3 regions of the Kocuria salina genome follow, and region 1 is predicted to be linked to each of the others. Evidence: riboswitches for the same ligand, from Rfam matches in the RefSeq annotation. Region 1 holds a riboswitch; each other region holds the start of a gene.
The links. Region 1 has a riboswitch for cyclic di-AMP ahead of E7Z53_RS13915 (C40 family peptidase). Riboswitches for the same ligand answer to the same signal wherever they lie in the genome.
Positions count from the first base shown of each region.

Region 2: another riboswitch for cyclic di-AMP. It lies ahead of E7Z53_RS01840 (NlpC/P60 family protein); the one in region 1 lies ahead of E7Z53_RS13915 (C40 family peptidase).
Region 3: another riboswitch for cyclic di-AMP. It lies ahead of E7Z53_RS06765 (C40 family peptidase); the one in region 1 lies ahead of E7Z53_RS13915 (C40 family peptidase).

Region 1 is NZ_SSSF01000007.1:59,592-63,937, reverse strand. Features, by position in the region: gene E7Z53_RS13925 (hypothetical protein) at 1-212, opposite strand, end outside; gene E7Z53_RS20830 (DUF4031 domain-containing protein) at 1-28, shown strand, start outside; gene E7Z53_RS13920 (C40 family peptidase) at 344-1,237, opposite strand; gene E7Z53_RS13915 (C40 family peptidase) at 1,509-2,174, opposite strand; cyclic di-AMP (ydaO/yuaA leader) riboswitch at 2,180-2,329, opposite strand; gene E7Z53_RS13910 (metal-dependent transcriptional regulator) at 2,688-3,374, opposite strand; gene serC (phosphoserine transaminase) at 3,609-4,346, shown strand, end outside.
Region 2 is NZ_SSSF01000001.1:406,261-410,606, reverse strand. Features, by position in the region: gene E7Z53_RS20675 (ATP-binding protein) at 63-1,460, shown strand; partial or broken gene E7Z53_RS01840 (NlpC/P60 family protein) at 1,536-1,928, opposite strand; cyclic di-AMP (ydaO/yuaA leader) riboswitch at 2,042-2,227, opposite strand; gene E7Z53_RS01835 (MBL fold metallo-hydrolase) at 2,904-4,142, opposite strand.
Region 3 is NZ_SSSF01000003.1:10,606-14,951, forward strand. Features, by position in the region: gene E7Z53_RS06745 (APC family permease) at 1-210, shown strand, start outside; gene E7Z53_RS06750 (DUF305 domain-containing protein) at 282-989, opposite strand; gene E7Z53_RS06755 (four-helix bundle copper-binding protein) at 1,214-1,624, opposite strand; gene E7Z53_RS06760 (hypothetical protein) at 1,623-1,811, shown strand; cyclic di-AMP (ydaO/yuaA leader) riboswitch at 2,225-2,415, shown strand; gene E7Z53_RS06765 (C40 family peptidase) at 2,421-3,083, shown strand; gene E7Z53_RS06770 (DUF305 domain-containing protein) at 3,402-4,121, shown strand.

The DNA of each region.
Region 1 (4,346 bases):
CGCCTCCGGTGGAGCAGGATCCCGGTGATCAGGCCGAGCACGATCCCGATGCCCCCGAACACCGAGAGCCACATCGCGGCGTGCCCCACGAACGCGGCGACGACGAAGCCGGCCACGATGCCTGGCACGGCGCCGCCGATCATGCCGTAGGCCATGTAGGCGTACTCGCGGTCCAGGCTCGTGCGGGCGTTGCGGCTGTAGTCGGTGGACATGGGGCCAGTCTATCGGCCGCCGCCGGGGCGCCGGGGTGGCCGGCGCGGTGGGCGCCGGGATGACAGCGGGTGCGCGGTTCCCGTCTGGCCGACCAGGAACCGCGCACCCGAAGCGGTGCTCTCGCGTGCGGTCAGCGCACGCGGACGTAGACGGGGCCGGAGCCCACGTTGACGCTGTCGATGACGGTCGTGCCGCCGTTCCAGCCGCCGTGGACGGCCTTGCCGCCACCGATGTAGACGCCGATGTGGGCCGCACCCATGCCGCCGTCGGCGTAGTAGACGAGGTCGCCCGGCTGCGCCTGGCCGGCGGAGACCTGCGTGCCGAGGCTCAGGTAGGAGGCCGGCCAGCCGTGGTGGTTGATGCCGGCGGCGCGCAGCGCGTTGGTGACGAGCGCGGTGCAGTCCTGGCCCACGCCGAGCTGGCCCATGGCGGCGGAGGAGATGGTCGCGCCCTTGCCGGAGGCCGAGCTCTGCGGGGTGACGGTGCGCTGGGCGGCCGGAGCGGCCTGCACGGCCGGCTTCGGGGCGGGCGCGGCGGCGGGCTTCGGGGCCGGAGCCGCCTGCACGGCCGGCTTCGGCGCGGCGACCGGTGCGGGCTTCGGGGCCGGCGCGGCGGCGGGCTTCGGGGCCGGAGCCGCCTGCACGGCCGGCTTCGGGGCGGCGACCGGGGCGGGCGCGGCGGCGGCCTTCGGCGCCGGAGCGGCCACGGCGGGAGCCGCGACGACCGGGGTCTCGACCTTCTGCCGCTCGGCCTTCTTCTCGACCTTCTTCTCGGACTTCCGGTCGGACTCGACCTTCTGCACGTGGGCGACGGGCTCGAGGGACACGGCGGGCGCCGCGGCGGGGGTGGCCGCGGCCACGGCGGACAGCGGGGCGTCGGCGGAGGCGTCCTGGGCCGGAGCGGCCTGCACGGAGACGGTGGTGGCGAGGGCCAGCCCGGAGAAGGCGGCCACGGCGGCCACGGTGCGGGCCTTGCCGGAGAAGAGCGAGCCGATGCCGTTCGAGGAGGTCAGATCACGGGTCATGAGGAGTTCAGACGACTTTCTTTCGGAGCCGGGCCTGCCGGAGGGCGCGGGTGACAGCACGGATCGCCCCGGGCAGTGCGCGGGGTGGGCCGGTGTCCGGCAGGGGTGCGTTCCGGGATCGGGAACGACGGCCGGCGAGCGGAGGAGGGGGCGCCGTCCGGTCGGACAGCAGGCACCGCCGGGAACCGGGAGAGCGGTTCTCGGCGTGCGGGGTGGGGGGTGATCGGGTGCCGCCCGCGACGAGCGGGGTCGTCGCGGGCGGCGGACCGGATCAGAAGGTGTAGTAGCCGTCCAGCTGCATGGCGTTGACGGAGTGGACCTGGGTGCCCTGGGTCGGGTTGAGGGCGGAGATCATCTTGCCGCCGCCGATGTAGATGCCCACGTGGGCGCCGCCGTTCTGCGAGACGAGGTCACCGGGCTGCGGGTTGGCGGTGGGGGTGCCCGCCGCGAACTGGGACCAGGTGGTCCGGGGCAGGTCGATGCCGTTCTGGGCGAAGACCCACTGGGTGAAGCCGGAGCAGTCCCAGGCGCCGTAGGCGGTGCCGCCGTAGACGTAGCCCGCACCCTGCGCGGACATCGCGGTGCCCACGACGCCGCCGGCGGCCGGGGCGATCTCGGTGGTGGCGGTGGACTGCGGGGTGACGCTCGAGGTGGCGGCGGTCTGCTGCGGGGCCGGGGCCGGGGCCTCGTAGGCGGGAGCGGCGGGCTGCGCGGCGACCGGGGCCTGGTAGGTGTACGAGGAGTACTCGGCCAGCGAGGCGGAGGCCGGGGCCGAGTAGGCCGCGCCGGTCTCGACGGGAGCCTGGGCGAAGGCCTGGGCCGGGGCGACGGAGCCGATCATCGCGGCGCCGGCAGCGGCGGCGATGGTGGTGTTGCGCACGACGTGCGAGGTGGTCTCGGCACGGTGGCGGGCAGCGTTCAGCGTGAAAAGCGACATGGTTGAGTTCCTCCCTTTGCCTACGAGGTGAGCTGTCGGATTCGGGTGGGAGACACCCGGCCGCAGAACGCACGCGCTCTGACGACTTAACCCCAAGGACCCGGATCACCGGGACCGAAAGTGGTTCCCCCGCTTCTGCCAAGCAGTTTCTGTGTAGAGGCCACGGGCACCGGCAGAATTCGGCGATGTGCTCCGAGGGCGCCGATCCGACCAGTGATCGGCACGCGTTGAACAGTACATGACAGATTACGGAAGTGTCACGTTTTGATCACGACAGATAACAGCCGGACAACGCCGCGGGTCTCAATGAGTAGTTATTGAGAGGAAAGGTCGAATCAATTCGCACCTGTGACGAGCTGTGCAGTGTCTTCGAGCGCCCTGGGAATCCGCCTGTCACCAGGGAAGCCGCGCCTCCGGGGTCCGGCTCGGGCCGGACTGGCCGAAAGTGGCTTGTGAACGTCCCCACACCCGGGAAGAACCGTTCGCCGCCCCGCTCCGGGAGACGGCGGCGCCTCAGGGAGCGAGGACGCGGATGGCCGCGGCGGTGCGCAGGTCGATCTCCGCGGACCGCCCCGTGGCCGCCACCTCGATGCGCACGATCTGACCGTCCACCCGGGCCATGACCTCCGCCCCGGTGAGCACTCCCACGTCGCTCAGCACGCCCAGGAGGTCCGCGTCCGCCTGGACCACCTCCGGCAGCAGCGCCACGGTGTGCGACCCGTCCGGGTCGTGGCGGGCGGCGTCGAGCAGGGAGGGGTGCGCCGCTGCGGGGCTCTCTTCGACCCCGAGGGCGGCCAGACCGGGGATCGGCGTGCCGTACGGCGAGTACCGGGGGCTGTGCAGCAGGTCCACGAGCCGCCGCTCGACCTGCTCGCTCATCACGTGCTCCCACCGGCACGCCTCGTCGTGCACCTGGGCGAGGTCCAGGCCGATGACGTCGGCGAGCAGCCGCTCCGCCAGCCGGTGCTTGCGCATCACCTGCACCGCACGCTCACGGCCGGCAGGGGTGAGCAGCAGCGACCGGTCCTGGCCCACCGTCAGCAGCCCGTCCCGCTCCATCCTGGACACCGTCTGCGAGACCGTGGGCCCGGAGTGGTCGAGGCGCTCGACGATCCGCGCCCGCATCGGCGTGATCCCCTCCTCCTCGAGCTCGAGGACGGTCCGCAGGTACATCTCCGTGGTGTCGATCAGGTCGCTCATGCCTCAGTCATCCTTCGTCCGGCCGTCCCGGCCCGGGGATCCCGCCCGGTCCGGTCTTCCCGCACGAGCTTAGTGCGCGAGCCCTCCGGCCGCCCGGAGGGAGGAGGCGCCCGCGGGGCCCGCCGTCCGCGGGTGGGGCAGAATGGGCCGAGTCGCGAACGGCGCGAGCGGCCTCCGCGGCGGCCGTGCCCGTCGCGCACCACCCGCCGCACGTCACCCACGAGGGAGCGCCCGTTGCCCGCACACGTCACCATCCCCCAGCACCTGCTGCCCGCCGACGGCCGCTTCGGCGCCGGCCCCTCCAAGATCCGTCCGGCACAGGTCGAGGCCGTGTCGCGCGCCGGGGCCGGCCTGCTCGGCACCTCCCACCGCCAGGCGCCGGTGCAGGAGCTCGTGGGCTCGGTGCGGGAGGGCCTCGCGCAGTTCCTCGGCCTGCCCTCCGGCCACGAGGTGCTCCTGGGCCTGGGCGGGGCCACCGCGTTCTGGGACGCCGCCGCGTTCGGGCTGGTCGAGCGGAGGGCCCAGCACCTGGTGTTCGGGGAGTTCGGCGCGAAGTTCGCCCAGGCCACCGACGGCGCACCGTTCCTGGAGCCCTCCTCGATCGTGGAGTCCGCCCCCGGCACCCGCCCGGACGCCCGGGCGGAGGAGGGCGTGGACGTCTACGCGTGGCCCCAGAACGAGACCTCCACCGGTGTCGCCGCGCCCGTGCACCGGCCCTCCGGGATCGCGGACGACGCGCTGGTGCTGGTGGACGCGACCTCGGCCGCCGGGGGGATGGCCGCGGAGGTGGCCGCGGCGGACGTCTACTACTTCTCCCCGCAGAAGAACTTCGGCTCGGACGGCGGACTGTGGCTGGGCGCGTTCTCCCCCGCGGCGATCGAGCGGATCGAGCGGATCGGCGCCTCCGGGCGGTGGATCCCCGACTTCCTGCAGCTGACCACGGCGCTGGAGAACTCCCGGAAGAACCAGACC
Region 2 (4,346 bases), on a different contig from region 1:
TTCCTCATTCAGGCTCAATGAGTGTAGTGACGAGTGAATGACAGAGTGAAGGAGTTCTGTGAGTGTGGAAGCCGCCCCAGTACGAGGTCACTCAGCTTCTCGCCAACCAGGGCCAACCCACCGATGATCAGCAGCCGGTCAGGGAGGCTGCGCTCGCTGACCTCGACCCCCAAGCGGTCTCCGCACTGCTCGCCCGCGTGCGGGAGCGCTCCCCTCGGGCCTTCGCCGCAGTGCCCGACGACGTCGCTCTCACCCGCCTGGGCGTACTGGTGCGGGACGGTGAGAACCTCGTTCCGTCACTGGCGGGCCTGCTGTGCCTGGGCATCTACCCGCAGCAGTTCTTCCCGCAGCTCAACGTCACCTTCGTGGCGCTGCCGGGAACCACCATGGGCGAAACTACCCAGGACGGACGACGGTTTCTCGACAACCAGACCGTCGACGGTCCGCTGCCGGTCATGGTGCAGGACGCAGTGGCCGCGGTGGAGCGCAATATGCTGCGTGGCGCCGTCATCCAGGGGGCTGGGCGGTCGGACCGGTACGAGTACCCGCTCGAAGCCGTGCGCGAGCTCGTGGTCAACGCCCTGATGCACCGGGACTACGGGCCCTTGGCCAGGGGGACCCAAGTGCAGATCGAGCTCTATGCGGATCGGCTCGTCGTCAAGAACCCGGGTTCGCTTCACGGCGGCGTCGAGGTCGGGGGGCTCGGCGCGGACGAGATCACGTCCTCGCGCAACGGTCTGCTGGCTCGTCTGCTCTCCGACGTCGAACTCCCGGGCCGGCGCGAGGTGGTCTGCGAGAACAGGGGGTCGGGCATTCCCAGGATCATGGCGACGCTGCGCGCTGCAGGCATGACCCCGCCCGAGTTCGAGGCCACGCTGAGCCACGTCAAGGTCACCGTTCCCCGGCATGCCCTTCTCGACACCGACACCGTGGAATGGATCGCCTCCCTGGGCGTCACCGGCCTCACCGATGCCCAGCACATGGCCCTGGCGATGCTCCACCACGGCACCGAGGTGTCCAACGAGCGGTTGCGCAGTTGGGGACTCGACAGTCGGGAAGCCACCGCGGCACTCACTGACCTCGTGGACCGGGGGCTGGCCGAACGTTCTGGCGGGAGACGTTATGCCCGGTATCAGCTCTCACCGGACGTCGCGCTGTCTTCCCGAGTGGCCGGGCCCGATGTCGACCCATCGAGCCCACCCGAAAGGTCGGCGCCTCGACCCGGCGGGACGATCGTCCTGGACGAAGACTTGGAGTCCGTATTGCGTGCTGTGGGTGCGGAGGGCCTGGACGCCACGCGACCGGTGGCCGCCCACCTGGGATGGACCTACAGCCGGACGCTGAGCCGGATCAACGAGCTCATCGGCCGTGGCATGCTCGAGGCTACGGCTCCTCCCACCAGTCGCAAGCGCCGGTACAGGGTCACGGCTGAAGGAGTCCGACGCCTCTCGGTGTCCTGAGGCGCCCCGTAACGAGACGCGGGTGTGCGGTTCCCGTCGGGACGGGAACCGCACACCCGCATCCTGCGTGGAGTGTCAGCGCACTCGGATGTAGACGGGGCCGGAGCCGACGTTGACGGTCTGGATGACCGTCTGGTTGCCGTTCCAGCCGCCGTGGACGGCCTTGCCGCCGCCGATGTACACGGCGATGTGGGCGAAGCCCATGCCGCCGTTGGCGTAGTAGACCAGGTCGCCGGGCTGGGCCTGGGCGGCGGAGACCCGAGTGCCGAGCTTCAGGTAGGAGGCCGGCCACCCGTGGTGGTTGATCCCGGCCGCGCGCAGGGACTTGGTGACCAGGGCGGTGCAGTCCTGGCCCACGCCGAGCTGGTTCTTGGCCGCCGCGGCGATGGTCGCGGCCTTGCCGGACTGGGACTGGATGCTGATCAGCTGCTGGGGGGCTGCCGCGGGGGCCGCCTGGGCCGGGGCCACGCTGCCGAGCGCCAGGGCGCCGCCGGCGACCGCCAGGATCGCGGTGCGTCCGAGTCGGAACGAGTTCTGGGCGCGGTGGCGGGGCATGCGGGACTGGAAAACGGGCATGATTGATGTCCTCCCTCTTGCCTGCGAGGTGAGCTGTCGGATGCGGGTGGGAGACACCCGGTCGTCAGGATGGGGGCCCTGACGACTTAACCCCTAGGTCCCGGGGGAGGGACCGTTCATGGTTCCCCCGCTTCTGCCGAGCGATATGTCTGGGGGCCCCGGGCACCGGCAGAATTCGGCGATGTGCACGGGGATGTCGATCGGTGAGGCGACCGGCACGGAGAGAACACTAATCGAAAGATAACGGAAAAGTCTCGCTTTGATCACGGGCGTGTCTCGACGTTTGTTGTCGACCCAGTGGTGGACCTCCGCATCCGGACGAGGTTGCCTGTCGAGGGCGCCGATCGGGACCGTTGGGGAGGCTCAGTTCGAGACGAAAGTGCTCTTGACCTGGAGGTCCATCGAAGTGAAGACGATGGGTGAGCACGCTCGGGTGTGGATCAGAACGTTCAGTGATGGGGCCCGTGTCGGGGCGCGACAAATGAGGAGTAAAGCCCCACAAAGCCTGTGGCTGTCCGCGCTCAGTGCTTTTCCTTCAGGAGGACAAGGGCGTTTTCTTCGGGTGTTTCAGGGCTTGATCAAGAATTCACAAAAGGAAAATTGTTGGTGCTGTGGTGATTCTCGGGCACAGCCGGACTCCTCTGCGGACACTGCCGCAATGCGTGCCGGACGTCGCATGCCAGGGGGCCGCTACGTTCGTCGCGGTGCGTGCCCCGGAGCTCCCTGATGCGACGACAGCCGGCGACGCGGCTGCCGCCGCACCCGAGATGCGGGACATGGCGGAGCTGACCCGTGCGGTCGCCGCTCGGGCCAGCTCGTCGGCGCCGCGGAGTTGAGCTGCCGGCCGGTGCTGCGGTGCCGACCGGATCAGCCGATGGCGATGGCGTCGAAGTCCTCGCTGATGACCAGTTCACCGGAGAAGTTCTCGGCGGCCTTCTCCCACTTCTCGACCGGCCAGTTGCCCGGCACGAGGTGGTTGAGCACGAGCTTCTTCACCCCGGCGCGCTCGGCGATGCCCCCGACATCCTCGATCGTGGTGTGCGCCCCGATCAGGTGCTGGTACTCGGCCTCGGCCGCGGCGTCGCGGGGCTCGGGGTGGCGCTGGGCCACCCACTCGGCGGCGATGGCCTCGTGCACGAGGACGTCCGAGCCCTTCGCCAGTTCCACGAGGTTCTCGCTCGGCCCGGTGTCCCCGGAGAAGGTCACGGAGCCGGTGTCGGTGTCGAAGCGGAACGCGAACGCCGGGAACACGGGAGCGTGCTGGACCAGAGTGGCCGTCACCTTCACCCGGTCGTCCTCGAAGACCTCCACCGGGCGCATGCGCGGGTGCGGGTCCCCGTTGGGGTCGTCGATCAGCTCGGCCGGCAGCTGGATGTCGTGGCCGGCGAAGAAGTCCTTGGGCGGCGGGTAGCCCGAGTCGATGATGCGGTCGTTGAAGTCGGTGGCGAAGGTCTTGATCATCGCCTCGATCGTCTCCCGGGTGCCCGGGGTCGGGTTGCCCGGGTTGACCACCTGGTCGGACGGGATCTGCGCGCCCTGGTAGCTGATCGGCAGGGCGCCGCGGTTGCCCGGCCCGTAGATCTCCAGGACGCGGTCGGGGATCGCCACCCCGTTCTGCAGGCCGGTGCCGAGGATGTTGTAGAGGTCGGAGATGTGGTCCGAGTGCAGGTGGGTGAGGAACATCGCCACGAGGGCGTCCAGGGGGCCGCGCATGTCCTTGTCCCAGGTGCCCAGCTTGGCCTTCTTGATCTGCTTGCCGACCCCGTCCCCGGCGTCAACCAGGTAGTACTTGTCGCCGACCACGACCGCGGAGGCCACGCCCTCGCGGTGGGAGTCGTTCCACCACGGCGGGCCGCCGCTGGTGCCCAGCAGCACGATCCGGTTCGTGGCGTCGGTGGTCAGCGGGGCCCGCCCCGGGGCGCGGCCGGGGGCGGACGCCACAGCGGAGGCGGTGCTGGAGGCTCTCAGCGTGCCAGACGACGCCGCGCTTCCCGATGCGCAGGCGGTGGCGGCGAGCGGCGACAGCCCGAGTGCGGACGCGAGGCCCAGGGCGCGACGGCGGGAGATCCCCGACGAGGAGCGCGGCGTGCGGTCGGATGCGGACATGGTGATCCCCCAGGTGTGGTGCAGGACGTGGATGAACGTCCAGTATGGCGGGCGTCCGCGCAGGTGACAGGGGATTTGAGGGTTCTGATCAGACCCGGTCGAACCGCATTAGGACTTGTTGCAGATCAGTCGGGGAGGCTAGTGCCGTGGACGGGACGAGCGACCTGCCGTGCGAGTGCCGGGCAGTCCGGAGCGGTGCGTCCG
Region 3 (4,346 bases), on a different contig from region 1:
GTCGGGGCCAAGCCCTGGATCCCCGGGATCGCGATCCTGCTCGACGCCGCGGTGCTCGTGCCGTTCGTGCTGCTGAAGGCCCAGTCGGACCCGTTCACCCTGGTGGTCACCGCCGTGGTGGCCCTGATCATCGTCGTCGCACAGTGGGTCGTCGTCCGCCGGCGCGACGGGGCGAACAGCACCGGGCAGCAGCCCCACACTCACCCCTGAAGCCGGTCGCGCGACCGGCTCACGGTGAGGGGCCCGTCGGTGGACGGGCCCCTCACCATGAGCGTGCTCGTTCAGTTCTGGCCGGCCAGCCAGGTGCGGAAGTCCGCGATCTGCGCCTGTTGCGCGGTGATCCCAGCGCTGGAGGCCACCCGCAGCTGAGCATGATCAGCGCGGGACTGCAGCTCGAGGAACTCGACGATCCCGCCGTTGTGGTGCGGGATCATCTTCTGCACGAAAGCGACGTCGAAGTCCTCGCCAGCCTCAACAGCGGCCAGTTCTTCGACCATCATCCGGGTCTCCTCCTCCAGGATCTTCATCTCCTCCTGTGCTTCCTCCGGGGCCTGAGCCTTGGCCTCTTCCGGGGTCAACCCGTACCACTCCTCCAACCAGGTGGTGAACTGGTCGATCTGGTGCTGCTGGCTGGCGATGATGTTCTCCGCGTGGGTGCGGATGTCCGGGCTGGTCCCGCGCTCGAGCTCCAGCTGGGCCATCTCGATCGCGGCCTGGTGGTGGCCAATGATCTCGGCCAGGAAAGTGACCTCCAGCTGCTCGCCCTCCAAACCGGCCAGGGTCTCACCGAATTCGTAGGCGGTCGGGGAGGTGGGATCGGGGCCGAGCATGTCCTCCGGGGCCTGATCCTGGGCGTGGGACGAGACCGGGGTGGTCACCTGTCCGTGGGCGAACACTGGGGCGCTGGCCCCGCCCCACAGGGCCGTGGCGACGACAACGGTGGAGGCGGCGGCCGCCGTGCGACGGCCAGGGAACTGGATGGAACGCATGATGATGTCTCTCTTCCGCAATGAAGGAGCTCGACCCCGAGGTGCCGGCTCGGTCATCAGCCCCGTACCCTGCGCGTGAACAAACCGCGCGGGCAGAGCTGTACTGAACAAGGGGCGGGGGGAAGAGGGAACCCGCATCCGGGCACGCCCGATCAGCCCATCAGGCTCCTCTTTCACCGACGGAGGCCGGTCATCGGCGTCCGTGGGTCAGCGCGAGTCTGGGCTCAGCCCAGGGAGGCGACCAGTGCCGCACAGGCGGCCTCGCAGCGACGGCAGGCCTCAGCACAGATCCGGCAGTGCTCGTGCATGTCCGCGTGCTGCTCGCACTCATCAGCACACGCCTTGCACGCCATCTGGCAGACCCGGATCGCGTCCAAGGTGATGTTCGCGTCGTAGCCGGTGTGCCGGGAGAGCACCCGCCCGGTGGCCTCGCACAGGTCCGCGCAGTCGAGATTGGTGCGGATGCACTTGGTCAGCTCGGCGACCATGTCCTCGGACAGGCAGGCATCGGCACAAGCGGTGCAGGTCTGGGCGCACTCGAAGCAGGCCTCGATACAGGCCGCCAGCTTGCCCTGGTCCACTCCCCCGAGGTCCTTCGGGTAGGTCTCCAGCATCGCGCTCACGTGATGGGTCATGGCTTGCTCCTTCGTCGGTTCGGTCGAGGAGACGAACCGGCCGGAGCCAGCCCGCCATGTCATCGACAGTAAACTGCCGATTCTGTGTGACGCGACCCGAAAGCTTGAAGATTTGATGAAGATCAACGCCTCAAGAATCCGCGATCCCGCCTCACTACCTGGCCTCTACATCGGTGCAGCGGGCTGAATATGGAGATTTCATGAAGAAACCCTGCCCTAAGGCCTCGGAAGGGCACTTCCGAAGCCCTCCCAAACTGTGAGCCACCTTGAAAATCCTCCCCAACAATCTTGGTGCTGGCCCGGCCCGCGCTGAAGACTGCGCATGGTTGCAGAGCCCTGTCGCTGTCGGCTGCGTCCAGCGAAACGCGCGCCACCATGCCATGTGTCCTAGTCAGAGCGCTTTGAAAGACCGGTGTGAGCTACGCGACGGGTCCTGCTGCGTGACGGTTTCACTTCCTCGGGGCGTATTTTTCCGAGGCCGGAATCACAGCTTCCCGCTCCCGACTGAGGAGAGAATCCAGGCCGTGACCTAAACGTGACACTTTCGTTATGGATGGGCTACTGTCCACTGCGTGCCGATGACTGATCCGGTCGGCGCCCTCGTGCACATCGCCGAATTCTGCCGGTGCTCGAGGTTCCTGAAGAGATATCGCTTGGCAGAAGCGGGGGAACCATTTTCGGTCCCGGTGATCCGGGGCCTTGGGGTTAAGCCGGCAGAGCGCGTGCGCTCTGCCGGCCGGGTGTCTCCCACCCGCATCCGACAGCTCACCTCGTAGGCAAAGGGAGGAACTCACCCATGACTGTTTTCAAGCGCCACGCTGCCCGCCACCGTGCCGAGACCACCTCTCACGCCGTGCGCAACACCACGATCGCTGCCACCGCCGGTGCGGTGCTCATCGGCTCCATCGCCCCGGCCCAGGCCTACGCCGAGGTCCCCGCAGAGACCGCCCCCGCCTACGCGACCCCCGCGTCCGCACTGACGACTTACACCTCGGCGGCCTCCCAGCCCGCGGCCGCCCCGCAGACCGTCTCCACCGCCTCTTCCCAGGCCCCGGCCGCGCCCGAGCAGGCTACATCGGCCGTGGCGGTGTCCACCCAATCGGCGGACATCACCGAAATTACCGGCGCCTCCGGGATCGTGGGCACAGCGATGCAGGGAGCCGGCACCGGTTACGTCTGGGGCGGCACGGACTTCGGCGCCTGGGACTGCTCCGGCTTCACCCAGTGGGTCTACGCCCAGCAGGGCATCGACCTCCCCCGCACTAGCCAGCAGCAGTGGGCGGCCGGCACCCTGACCACCGACCCGCAGCCTGGCGACCTCGTCGTCCAGAACGGCGGGGCCCACATCGGGATCTACCTTGGTGGCGGCAAGATGATCTCCGCGCTGAATCCCACCCAGGGCACCTTCGTGCACAGCGTGAATGCCATGCCGACGGTCGGCTACGTCACCTTCCGCTGAGCCAACCCTCCGTCCGCCACGAATGCCGCTCGTGGCGGGCGGCGGGTGTGCCCCCCACCTGATCAGCATCCAGGATCGGTCGGTCAGAACCGGAGATGCCTGCACCCATCCACCGCCGGGGAACACCCCGATCTGGCCGCCTGATGGGCCCGCTCTTGAAGGTTCAGTGAAGATCTACCGCCCAGCCCTCCCAGCCCGGCGAAGCCAGCTGCGGCGGGGCTACCGTGGATGGATCGGTCCGCCTCGACCCGAGGCTGAACAGAGCAAACACCACGATGTGCAGGTCCAGTACGGGCTGCTGCGAAAGAGAGATTCGTCATGACGTCGACGTTCAAGCACCTGGCCGCCGGGACGGCCCTGGCGCTGGCCCTCAGCGGTGCCGGGGCGACCGCGGCGGTCGCGTCCCCGACGCACCAGCCTGCCTCCGCCTCCGCACAGACGGGCGCTGAGCGGCACATGAACCACGACCGCCACTTCGCCGTGATGATGGTCCCCCACCACCAAGGTGCCACCGACATGGCCGAGCTGGCCCTGCAGAAGTCCGAGCGTCCCGAAATCCGTGACCTGGCGGAGAAGATCATCGAGGCCCAGACCGAGGAGATCCAGCAACTGGAAGCAGCGGCCCAGCGGCTGGCCGCCGAGAACACCCCGGGACACCACCACCATGGACACGGCCACCACCACGGCCACGGGCACCACGTCCACGGCCATGGCCATGGCGGCCATGGCCAGAGCATGAATGCCGACATGCAGGGCGCCATGATGGGCGAGATGGACGGCATGGACGGCATGGACGGCATGGACGGCATGGACGGCATGAGCCTCGAAGAGCTGGCGAAACGGTCCGGGGATGAGTTCGACAAGGCCTTCCTCGAAGAGATGATCGCCCACCACCAGATGGCTCTCGAGATGGCCGAGATGGAGCTGCAGATGGGCACCGACCCCGAGTTGCGAGCCATGGCGGAGAAGATGATCGAGGACCAGCAGGCGGAGATCGAGCTCATGCAGGGCTGGTTGGAGGAGTGGTTCGCGGCCTGATCCAGGACCACGAGCTGGGCCGTCATCGACTGGAACGGGCCGACACCGGGATGTCATGGTCCCCGTCGACCCGTTCCAGCCAGTCCAGTCCAGTGCGGTGATCCCCGACGCGGCACCCGATGGGCGCGCACCCTTCGCGCAGTCAGCAGCACCCCGAACGGTCACCGACCAACCGTAGGTTTGGCAGCACCGCGCCCTCTTGCCTCAGGACACGGCCCCCCTCCC